Regions from separate parts of the Clostridium sp. 1001283B150225_161107_B6 genome, predicted to be linked through region 2. Evidence: riboswitches for the same ligand, from Rfam matches in the RefSeq annotation. Region 2 holds a riboswitch; the other holds the start of a gene.
The links. Region 2 has a riboswitch for FMN ahead of ribD (bifunctional diaminohydroxyphosphoribosylaminopyrimidine deaminase/5-amino-6-(5-phosphoribosylamino)uracil reductase RibD). Riboswitches for the same ligand answer to the same signal wherever they lie in the genome.
Positions count from the first base shown of each region.

Region 1 (5,287 bases), on a different contig from region 2:
GATGACGGTGAAATCATTCCCCTGTAACCTGAAGGGTATACGGTATTGCATGGTCATATCATGAGATGCGAAATCACCACGGTTTTATGTTCCGTGGTGATTTTTCTGCTTATATGCGCAAGAAATGTGAAACTTCGCGGATGCAGATATTATATACTGGATAGGGGTGATAAACATGAAGACAAATCTTGAAACCATCCGGGAGGCTGTGGACTATATAGACAGCCATCTGGAAGAAGACCTGACCCTTGACAGCGTGGCCAGGCAGGCAAATTATTCGAAATACCATCTGAGCAAAATGTTTGTAAGCATCACAGGCTTTACCGTACATGGCTACATCCAGAGAAGGCGGCTCACCGAAGCTGCCAGGGCGCTGGTCTTTACCGGCAGGCCCATTCTGGATATAGCCCTGTCCGCGGGATATGAAACCCAGCGTTCCTTCAGCGCTGGTTTTAAATCCGTATTCAGATGCAGTCCTGATGCATTCAGGAAAAGGGGGGACTTCCATCCATTCCAGTTAAAATTCACGGTGGACGGGAAGGATTATCTGAGAGGAGACGCGGTGATGGATATACGGACCGCTGACAGCGAGGCCATCTGTCTGGCCGGCTATTGCAGAAATACGCGCCTGGGATTTTTTGTTATAGGAACCTGCTGGCGGCGGATACATGCAAAAAAGCATCTGATTCCGGGCCGGACCGAGATGGAATTTCTCATTGGGCTCAATGATTACACGAATTGGGATATGGATGGAAAAAGACAGCCGGCCTTTGATTATTATGCTGCCGCCCAAATCCGGGATACCTCTCCCTCTTGTACTGACGCCCAAATCCGGAATGCCTCCCGGCCCTTTTCCGGAGTCCGCAGCACCGGCGTCCAGGCAGACCTTCCGGCGGGAATGGTGCGGAAGGTGCTTCCCGCCTCCCGATATATTGTGTTCTGCTTCAGGGGACGGTGTGAGGACAGCCTGCAGCCTGTGGCTGAATACATCTATAAAGTGTGGTTTCCCCAATCCACCTGCCGGTTAAACAGCGAAGCCATGTATGACTTTGCAAAATACGGGGAAAAAACAGGGCAGGACGGAAAGAGTCTGATTGAATACTGGATTCCCATCTTATAGCCAATCTGTGCAAGAATAGTCGAGAATTCCTTTTCCCGGTTCAGTATAATCTTAAATGCAGGAGGTGATACAGATGAAAGAGCGGATAGAAGCAGTCCAGAGAATGCAGGATTATATAGAGAGCCATTGGCAGGAAGCCATTTCATTGGCTGATTTATCGGAAGCCTCCCATTTTTCTCCCTGGTATTCTGCCAGGCTTTTTAAGGAGCTGACCGGACTTTCACCGGCTGACTATATCCGGCGCCTCAAGCTGTCCCGTTCCGCCCTGCGGCTGCGGGATGAGGACTGCAGAATCATTGATGCCGCATTTGACATGGGATTCGGAAGCGTGGACGGGTATCAGAGGGCATTTCACCGGGAATTTGGCTGTAATCCCCGCGAGTACGCCGCACATCCCGTACCCCTTTATCTGATGACCCCCTACGGCGTAAAATACAGATTCATAGAAAAGGAGCCAGTGAATATGGAACAAATTAAAAATGTATTTATTCAGGTCATTGAAAAACCAGCCCGCAAAGTCATACTTAAACGCGGCGTAAACGCAGAGGATTACTGGACCTACTGCAATGAAGCCGGCTGTGACGTGTGGGGGCTTCTCACCAGCATCAGGTCCATCAGCGGGGAACCGGTATGCCTCTGGCTTCCCAGGCAGTACCGCCCGGAGGGAACCTCCCTGTATGTACAGGGTGTGGAAGTTGCCCCGGACTACAGCGGCCCTGTGCCTGAGGGTTTTGATATAATTGAGCTGCCTGCCGCCAGGTACCTCATGTTTCAGGGAGAGCCCTTTGAGGAAGAGGACTTCTGCCAGGCCATTCAGATGGTTCAGACAGCCATGGACCGGTACGACCTGTCGGTCATCGGCCTGGTTCCCGACCCTGAAAATCCCAGGATTCAGCTGGAACCGGTTGGGGCCAGGGGGTATATTGAGATGATTCCGGTAAAACAGGCCCCCTCCCGCGGCTGATACCCGTCACATGCCTGTTGTCTGTCCTTAAGAAGCCTTAACCGCCCGTCTTCCTGAATCCGAATGGATGATGACGCTGACCCTCTTATAAACCAGGGCGGTGAGCAGGCTTACAATGGCTCCCTTCAGTATATTAAAGGGGCCCACGGCCAGGATTACGAATGTCCATACGTTGCTGATAGCAGGGTTAATGGCTGCGCCAGCCGCAATGATGGTGTCAAGGGGCATAAAGTGGGAATAGAAAGGCAGCATGACAACTGCATTGAGTATCACTGCCACGATTGTCATAATCACGGTTCCTGCTGCCATTCCCATAACTGCCCCTTTCTTTGTCTTCTTAAGCCTGTAGATAATACCGGCCGGAAGCACGAGGGAGCATCCAAAGCAGAAATTGGCAAACTCACCCACAAATCCGGTACTGGTTGGCTTCAGTATCAGCTTCACCAAAATTTTCACCAGCTCCATGACAACGCCTGCCACAGGACCCAGGGCAAAGGTTCCCACCAGCACCGGCACCTCGCTGATGTCCATGCCGTAAAACGACGGTGCTATAAATGGCAGCGGCACCTCAAAAATCATAAGCACTGCCGCCAGAGCGCCAAACATGGCCATGACGGTTACATTCCTTACACTAAGCAAACGATTCTGTTTCATTTTCCTATCCTCCTAGTTATGAGCACTTGGCAGCCGTATTTTGGCTGCTTACGTGCGATACATGTCCTTCGGAATGCGTGCACTATAAAAGCCCCGGATACGCAAATAATCCGGGGCCTGTTCATCTACCGCTTACACATCTTCTTCTCTCATCCAGACTATACTGTCGGTTTTGGAATCGCACCAAATCAGCCGCCGTAGCGGGTCGCGGACTATTACCGCCGGTAGGGAATCACACCCTGCCCCGAAGAACTTTATTTTATTATAGCTGCATCATAGCACACATGGAGGCGCTTGGCAATAGGCCGCGCCATAATTTCTGCATTTCAGGCTTAATGTTCGGACTTACTGTTTCCAGACCACTACATCCTCCAGCCCTTTGCGGGGACGGGAGGACGGGGACTCCTCCCCATAGCCAAAGGCCACGGCCGCCACCAGCTCATCCCCGCAGTCCATCCATCTGCACAGCTCCTCATAGGCAAAAAATATGTCGCAAATCCACAGACTGCCGATTCCCATGTCCGCTGCTTCCAAAAGCATATTTTCAATGGCAGCGCTGACAGACTGGATATTACAGAGCTCATAAATCCGGTCTTCATCGTTCAGGGGAGCAAACAGCCCTTTTCCTTCCGGATTCAAAACAAATATAACCACAGGCGCCTGTTCCATGATTCGGACCGTGTACTCCGCGCCTCCCAGGTGTCTGCTGCTGTCCGGCAGCAGCGCCCGGCCTGTCTTCTCCCGCTGGATGCCGGCCCGGAACGCCTTCAGCATGTCCGCCTTGGCCTGTCCCTGGATAACCATAAATCTCCACGGCTGCCTGTTCTTGGCTGACGGGGCCTTTATCCCGCTTTCTATAATTTTACAGATAACCTCTTCCGGTATCTCCCTGTCTGAAAACCTGCGTATGCTTCTGCGGCTGTCAATTGCATCCATTCCCTGTCTCCTTATTGTTTCCTGGTATGCCAAACTCCTGCGGACACTGCATGCCCATGCTCCCTACTCCCCCATGGCCATCCTGTAAATTTCCATCATCTCTTCCTTGCCCAGTTCCCGTATACCCGGCAGGGTGCGTTTACCCATGTTGGTGCATTTCCAAGCCATCTCTTCCAGGCGTTCTTCCTCCACGCCCAGTTCCCTCAGGGAGGAGGGCATACCCAGACTCTTGTAAAAATCCTCCGTGGCCCGGATTCCCGCCAGTGCCGTGTTCATGGGACAGTCAAAATCCATGTCTATGTTCCACACCTGGACCGCATATTGGGCAAAACGGTTTACATCGGAAGGACACACAAACCTGGCCCAGGATGGCCACAGAGCTGCCAGACCAGCCCCATGGGCAATGGAGGGGTACATGCCGGAAAGCTCATGCTCCAGCTGGTGCACCTGCATGAAGAAATTCCTTCCTGCCCCTGTCAGTCCGTTATGGGATAGGCTTCCTCCCCACATAAGGGCGGCCCTGGCCTCATAGTTATCCGGCTCCTTATCGGCAATCCTGCCAGCCTCCACCGTGGATTTTAACAGGGCCTCGGCTATTCGGTCCGTCAGATTCGTGTCCCTGGTCTTGCTGAAATACCGTTCCAGGGTGTGCATCATGATGTCCACCGTGCCGCAGGCTGTCTGGTATCTGCTTACCGTGCAGGTCAGCTCCGGGTTGCAGATGGAAAACAGGGGGCGGTGGGTCAAGCTGTTAAAACCCCGCTTAAAGCCATTTTCTTCGTTTGTAATCACACAGGAAGCGCTCATCTCGCTGCCGGATGCAGACAGGGTGAGGATAACGCCGACCGGCAGGGCCTTGGCCGGAACCGCCTCCTGGCGGAAATAGGTCCATACATCCACATCCGGATTCCCTGCGCCGTCTGCTATACACTTGGAAGAATCAATCACGCTTCCTCCTCCAACAGCCAGCACCAGGTCCACTCCCTCCCTCAGACACAGGCTGATGCCCTCCTTTGCCTTTGCCAGGGTGGGATTGGCCTGCACGCCCCCCAGCGTTACATACTGTATTCCCTCCGCCTCAAGGGCACCTGTAACCGCATCCAGAAGTCCTGTCTTCTTAGCGCTGGCCCCGCCGAAATGCACCAGCACCTTCTTAAATCCATATTCCTTTACAATCTTTCCTACCTGCAGATGGGTATCCTTTCCGAATATCATCCTGGTGGGTGTGAAAAACTCAAAATTCTCCATTATGTAAACCTCCTTCATGCCGCGTTTATTGCTGTCTTCATTATACATAAATCAGGGGTGTTTTTCCACTTAAATCTGCTGTCTGTTTTTCCCTTGCCCTTCTTTTGCCTCTCCCATTTTCTTTTCCCATCTTCCCCACCTGAAATACCAGGCTCCTGCCAGGGCGGGCAGCAGGGGCGAAAGGGCCTGCCCCAGGCATATTCCCGTAAACCCAAGCCCCATCAGGGAACCCAGCAGCCAGCTGAGGGCCAGGCGCGCCACCACAGAGTCAAACAGGGAGTTGGCCATTGCCACATAGGCAGCTCCCACGCCGGTGGCAAAGGAATCGTAGGTATACATGACCGCATATACCAGACTGTTGGCAC
Region 1 covers NZ_JADNMD010000018.1:120,537-125,823, reverse strand. The annotation lists gene I2H39_RS27385 (MBL fold metallo-hydrolase) at 1-27, shown strand, start outside; gene I2H39_RS27380 (AraC family transcriptional regulator) at 176-1,120, shown strand; gene I2H39_RS27375 (AraC family transcriptional regulator) at 1,194-2,084, shown strand; gene I2H39_RS27370 (ECF transporter S component) at 2,112-2,738, opposite strand; FMN riboswitch at 2,876-2,994, opposite strand; gene I2H39_RS27365 (nitroreductase family protein) at 3,084-3,674, opposite strand; gene I2H39_RS27360 (iron-containing alcohol dehydrogenase) at 3,738-4,922, opposite strand; gene I2H39_RS27355 (MATE family efflux transporter) at 4,992-5,287, opposite strand, start outside.
Region 1: linked by a shared signal. The riboswitch ahead of I2H39_RS27370 (ECF transporter S component) and the one ahead of ribD (bifunctional diaminohydroxyphosphoribosylaminopyrimidine deaminase/5-amino-6-(5-phosphoribosylamino)uracil reductase RibD) in region 2 are both predicted to bind FMN.

Region 2 (5,287 bases):
TCCTGCGTTCTGTTTTCCTGTTCCGGTACTTCTTAAAAGCCGTATTGTTTCAGTAATTCCGGTGTGATTTTGGCGCCTGTATTCCTGTGTGCAGTGTCCGGTTCTGCCGTGTTTTGGGAAGGGGGAGGCATTTTTATCAGGGTTTCAATGTATTTCCCCACGCAGTCATTTTCCAGGTTGACCCTGCAGCCGGGTTTCAGGGAGCCAAGGGTGGTGCGGGAGGCTGTATGCGGAATCAGGGATACGCTGAAATCCCGTTCCCGTACCCGGGCAACCGTAAGGCTGACGCCGTCTATGGCGATGGAGCCCTTTTCAATGATAAGACGCAGGATAGACGGGGCGCAGCAGATGGTATACCAAAGGGCATTGCCGTCGCGCCTAATACTGGTAATGGTCCCGGTGCCGTCAATATGGCCGGTTACAATATGTCCGCCGAACCTGCCGCCGGCCATCATGGCCCTCTCCAGGTTAAGGAGGCTTTTAAGGGGCAGCTGTCCCAGGCTGGAACGATTCAGGGTTTCGGGCATCACATCCGCGGAAAAACAGCCGGAGTCAAAGGAAGAGGCCGTAAGGCAGACGCCGTTGACAGCAATGCTGTCCCCTTTTTTTATATCCTCCAGAATCCTGCCGGCCTTGATGACCAGGCGGGAACCGGATGCACCCCCCTGAACAGACAGCAGAATTCCGGTTTCTTCTATGATTCCTGTGAACATGGCCTAACCTCCCCTTCTATGAGAATATCTTCATCCAAAGCCGTGATTCTGGTCTTTCCCAGGGTGAAGCCCTGGTATGGAAATTGTACGCCGCTGCCGCCCACCGGTGTTTTGGCGGATGCGCCCCCAAAGAGTTTTGGGGAAATGTAGGCCTGGACCCTGTTTACAATTCCCTGGGAAAGGGCGGACCAGCTGAGGGAGGCCCCGCCTTCCAACAATATGCTGTCAATGCCCATCCGCCCCAGATGTTCTGTCAGCGCATTCAGGTCCGTGTGCCCCTCCCTGGACGGAAGGAGGAGGATTTCACAGCCCTTTTCCTCATAGGGAAGCCATGCCTTCCTGTCAGCACAGCAGGTAGCCAGTATGGTCCTGGCCTGGGAACAGGTAGCGGCAACCTGGGAGTCCGGCGGCGTGCGAAGCCGTGAATCACAGATAATCCGGACCGGATTCCTGGTATCCGGGAGGCGGCAGGTAAGGAGGGAATCATCGGCCAGTATGGTTCCCACCCCGCACATGACAGCGGAATACCTGTTTCTGTCCTCATGGACCCTGCGGCGTGAGCGCTCTCCGGTAATCCACCGGGAATGTCCGGCGCAGGTGGCTGTCTTGCCGTCCAGCGTCATGGCATATTTCATGACCACAAAAGGGCGTCCGGTCTTTATATAGTGGAAGAATACATGATTGATTTCCCTGCACGCCTCTTCCAGCACGCCTTCTGTTACCTCTATGCCATGGCTTATTAAAATTTCTGCGCCCTTGCCGGATACCATGGGATTGGGGTCCTTTGTACCAATCACAACCCGCCGGATGCCGCTTTTCACGATGGCGTCCGTGCAGGGAGGGGTCTTGCCGTGGTGACAGCAGGGCTCTAAGGTTACATACAGGGTGGCTCCCCTGGGAGATTCGGTCAGGGATGCCAGGGCGTTCCGTTCAGCGTGGGGACCGCCGAAAAAAAGATGGCAGCCCTGCCCGATGATGCGGCCCTCCTTCACAATGACAGCCCCTGCCATTGGATTGGGGCTGACTCCTGCGCGGCCCTTTTCCGCCAGTTTCAGTGCCATGGACATGTAATCAGTATCGTTCAATACAGCGCCTCCTTTACATAATACGGGACCTGCATGGGGCTGCCATGGTCCGTCCCTGGTTGATTGCCGTGAATCCTGCAATAAAAAATGCCTTGAACCGTATCGTTCAAGGCAGAACATGTGAAGCCGCCGGCACAGGATTATGTGCCTGCAAAAAAGATATAGGGAACATGGGAGACACACAAAAGCCCTGGAATGATAGTCATTCCAGGGCACTGTCGGTCAGCCATGGGAAGCGGGTAAACGCATCCATGCCATTCTTTTATCTTCTTTCATCCAGACTGTACTGTCGGCTTCGGAGTTTCACCGAATCATGCCTTGCGGCTCGTGGGCTGTACCACCGGTAGGGAATTGCACCCTGCCCTGAAGATATGATTCAATTGAGTGTTATTATAAACACTGTATGGCGGTATGTCAAGAAGGATTTTCGTCATGGATGCATGGATTTGGAGTTTTCCGGAAAATGATGGAGGGCAAACTTGGGAAAAACCAGGAATAACTGTTAAATGTTAGAACGCATTGTGATATAATAAAACCATGAAAGCAAACCATGGAAGCAGGCGTGAGCCTGCGCTGTCAGAACAGGAGGATGGGCGTATGAAGGAAGGAAAGAAACTCATTGTGACCATTGGCAGACAGTACGGCAGCGGCGGCAGTGAAATCGGCTCCAGGCTGGCCAAGGAACTGGGAATCCATTTCTATGACAAGAATATCCTGCGTATGAATTCAGACCAGAGCGGCATCAAGGAGAGCTATTATTATCTGGCAGATGAGAAGGCAGGTAACAAGCTCCTGTATAAGATTGTCAAGAGCCTGACTCCGGAAAAGGGGAGCCCTTCCTTTGGTTCCGACCTGGTGTCGGCGGACAATCTGTTCCGGTTCCAGTCTGAAGTCATACGCAAGCTGGCAGCGGAGGAGAGCTGCGTCATCATGGGACGCTGCGCTGATTATGTGCTGGAGGGCACGGAAGGGCTGGTAAGGGTATTCCTGTATGCGGACATGGAATACCGGGAAAAGCGAATCAGTGAATTGGGGTATTATGAGCCTAAGGATATCAGGAAGAACATCAAGCGCATTGACAGGGAACGAAGGGATTACCACCGGTACTATACGGGCCGGGACTGGGAGAATGTGGAGAATTATGACCTGATGCTGAATACGGCATCCCTGGGAACAGAGGGGGCCATGGAGGCTATACGGGCTTATTTGCGGATTAAGGAGTATGAACTGTAATGAGCTGTAAGGGAGCAGGCTGATGCCTGCTCTCTTTCTGTGCGTTTCCGGTTTAGAGCATGATTGAAAATGTATGCATATAATAGGATGGTCAGTATTATATTTAGGTAATGAAAAGAAATTGCGAGGTATTACATGGCAACCAATCCAGAACGGACATCCAGTGGACTGCTGCAGATTAACGTAATCAACATACAGAACAATTTTCCCATACAGAACGCCAGGGTCACCATCAGCTATAAAGGAGAACCGGACCGCACAGTGGAGCAGCTGACTACCAACAGCTCCGGTCAGACAGAACAGGTACAGCTTCCGGCTCCCCCTGTGGAATACAGCCTGGAACCGAGTATTATCCAGCCCTATTCGGAATACAATGTGATGGTGGAGGCAGAGGGCTTTGAGCCTCTGGCCATATCCGGCACCGAGATACTGGCAGACGCAACGGCCATCCAGCCAGCCGGCATGACGCCGGCTGGCGGGGAAACGCCTCCCGAAGACCCGGTGGTAATACCGGACCATACCCTGTATGGGAATTATCCTCCAAAGATAGCGGAAGCAGAGATAAAGCCAGTGAACGAAAGCGGGGAAATCGTACTCAGCCGGGTGGTGGTGCCTCAGACTGTGGTGGTCCACGACGGGGTTCCCACGGACAGCACGGCCAAGGATTATTATGTGCCCTACAGGGACTACATAAAGAATGTGGCTTCCAGCGAAATCTATTCCACCTGGCCCAGGGCTACCATAACAGCCAATGTGCTGGCAATCATGTCCTTTACCCTGAACCGTGTATACACGGAGTGGTACAGGAACCAGGGCTATGATTTTACCATTACATCCTCCACTGCCTTTGACCACAAGTGGATATACGGGAGAAATATATTTGAGAGCATCAACCTGATAGTGGATGAGATATTTGACAACTACCTGTCCCGTCCCGGGGTGAGACAGCCTATCCTGACCCAGTACTGTGACGGACGCCAGGTCCAGTGCCCCAACTGGATGACACAGTGGGGCTCCTGTTCCCTTGGAGAGCAGGGGTACAGTCCCATTGAGATTCTCCGTCATTTTTACGGGGACAGCATCTATGTGAATACGGCGGAGCAGATATCCGGGATTCCGGCCTCCTGGCCGGGAAATGACCTGACCATAGGAAGTTCCGGGGATAAGGTGCGGCAGATGCAGGAACAGCTGGATGAAATCGCAACGGTTTACACAGCCATTCCCAGGGTGACGCCTGACGGGATATACGGCACCAGGACAGCCAATGCGGTGCGGGAATTCCAGTCCATTTTCGGACTGCCCCAGACAGGGGTGGTGGACTTTGCCACATGGTATAAAATATCGCATATCTATGTGGGAATTACCCGGATTGCGGAGCTGGTGTAATGAATATGACAGGGTAATATGGTGAAATCGGTTTAGGAGCAGAGAACTTTTGCCGGCGCCGGAGAGGAAGGATGGGAGGCGGAAATTCCCTATAAAGAGCAACGGCCTGCGTATAAAAGGTAGCCAATAACGCTTCAAAGACAGTCATGAAAGACGGTTGTCAAAGACATGGGCAGGACACTGATTTATGGGTCCTGCCCTTGCTGTATCCTGCCTTTTTGTACTAAAAAAATATTTGATTAATACAAAAAAATTTAGCATTCAAAGTCATTGCAAATTCATATGAAATACAGTATAATCTTTACAATTTGGGCTGAGGTCACCAGGCCCATAACCAAACACATGAGAAAGGACAGGTACCCCCCATATGAAAGCATACCTCATACTGGAAGATGGAACTGTATTCACCGGGACAAGTATTGGTTCCCAGCGAGAAGTCATCAGTGAAATCGTGTTTAACACATCAATGACCGGTTATCTGGAAGTGCTGACCGACCCGTCTTACGCAGGACAGGCCGTTGTCATGACATATCCCCTTATTGGCAATTATGGAATCTGCCATGAGGACATGGAGTCAGCAAAGCCCTGGCCGGATGGCTATATTGTAAGAGAATTATCAAGAATCCCCAGCAATTTCAGAAGCGAGGATACCATTCAGAACTTCTTAAAAGAACACGACATTCCCGGTATCTGCGGTATCGATACAAGAGCCCTTACCAAAATATTAAGAGAAAAAGGCACCATGAACGGTATGATTACTACAAAGGAATATACCGATTTCAGCGAGCCCATAAAACGCATGAAGGAGTATATTGTGACCGGCGTAGTGCTTAAAACCACCACAAAGGAAAAATATGTCCTTCCCGGAAC
Region 2 covers NZ_JADNMD010000006.1:137,542-142,828, reverse strand. The annotation lists gene I2H39_RS15660 (riboflavin synthase) at 33-713, opposite strand; gene ribD (bifunctional diaminohydroxyphosphoribosylaminopyrimidine deaminase/5-amino-6-(5-phosphoribosylamino)uracil reductase RibD) at 695-1,798, opposite strand; FMN riboswitch at 2,059-2,173, opposite strand; gene I2H39_RS15650 (cytidylate kinase-like family protein) at 2,396-3,031, shown strand; gene I2H39_RS15645 (peptidoglycan-binding domain-containing protein) at 3,167-4,417, shown strand; gene I2H39_RS15640 (carbamoyl phosphate synthase small subunit) at 4,785-5,287, shown strand, end outside.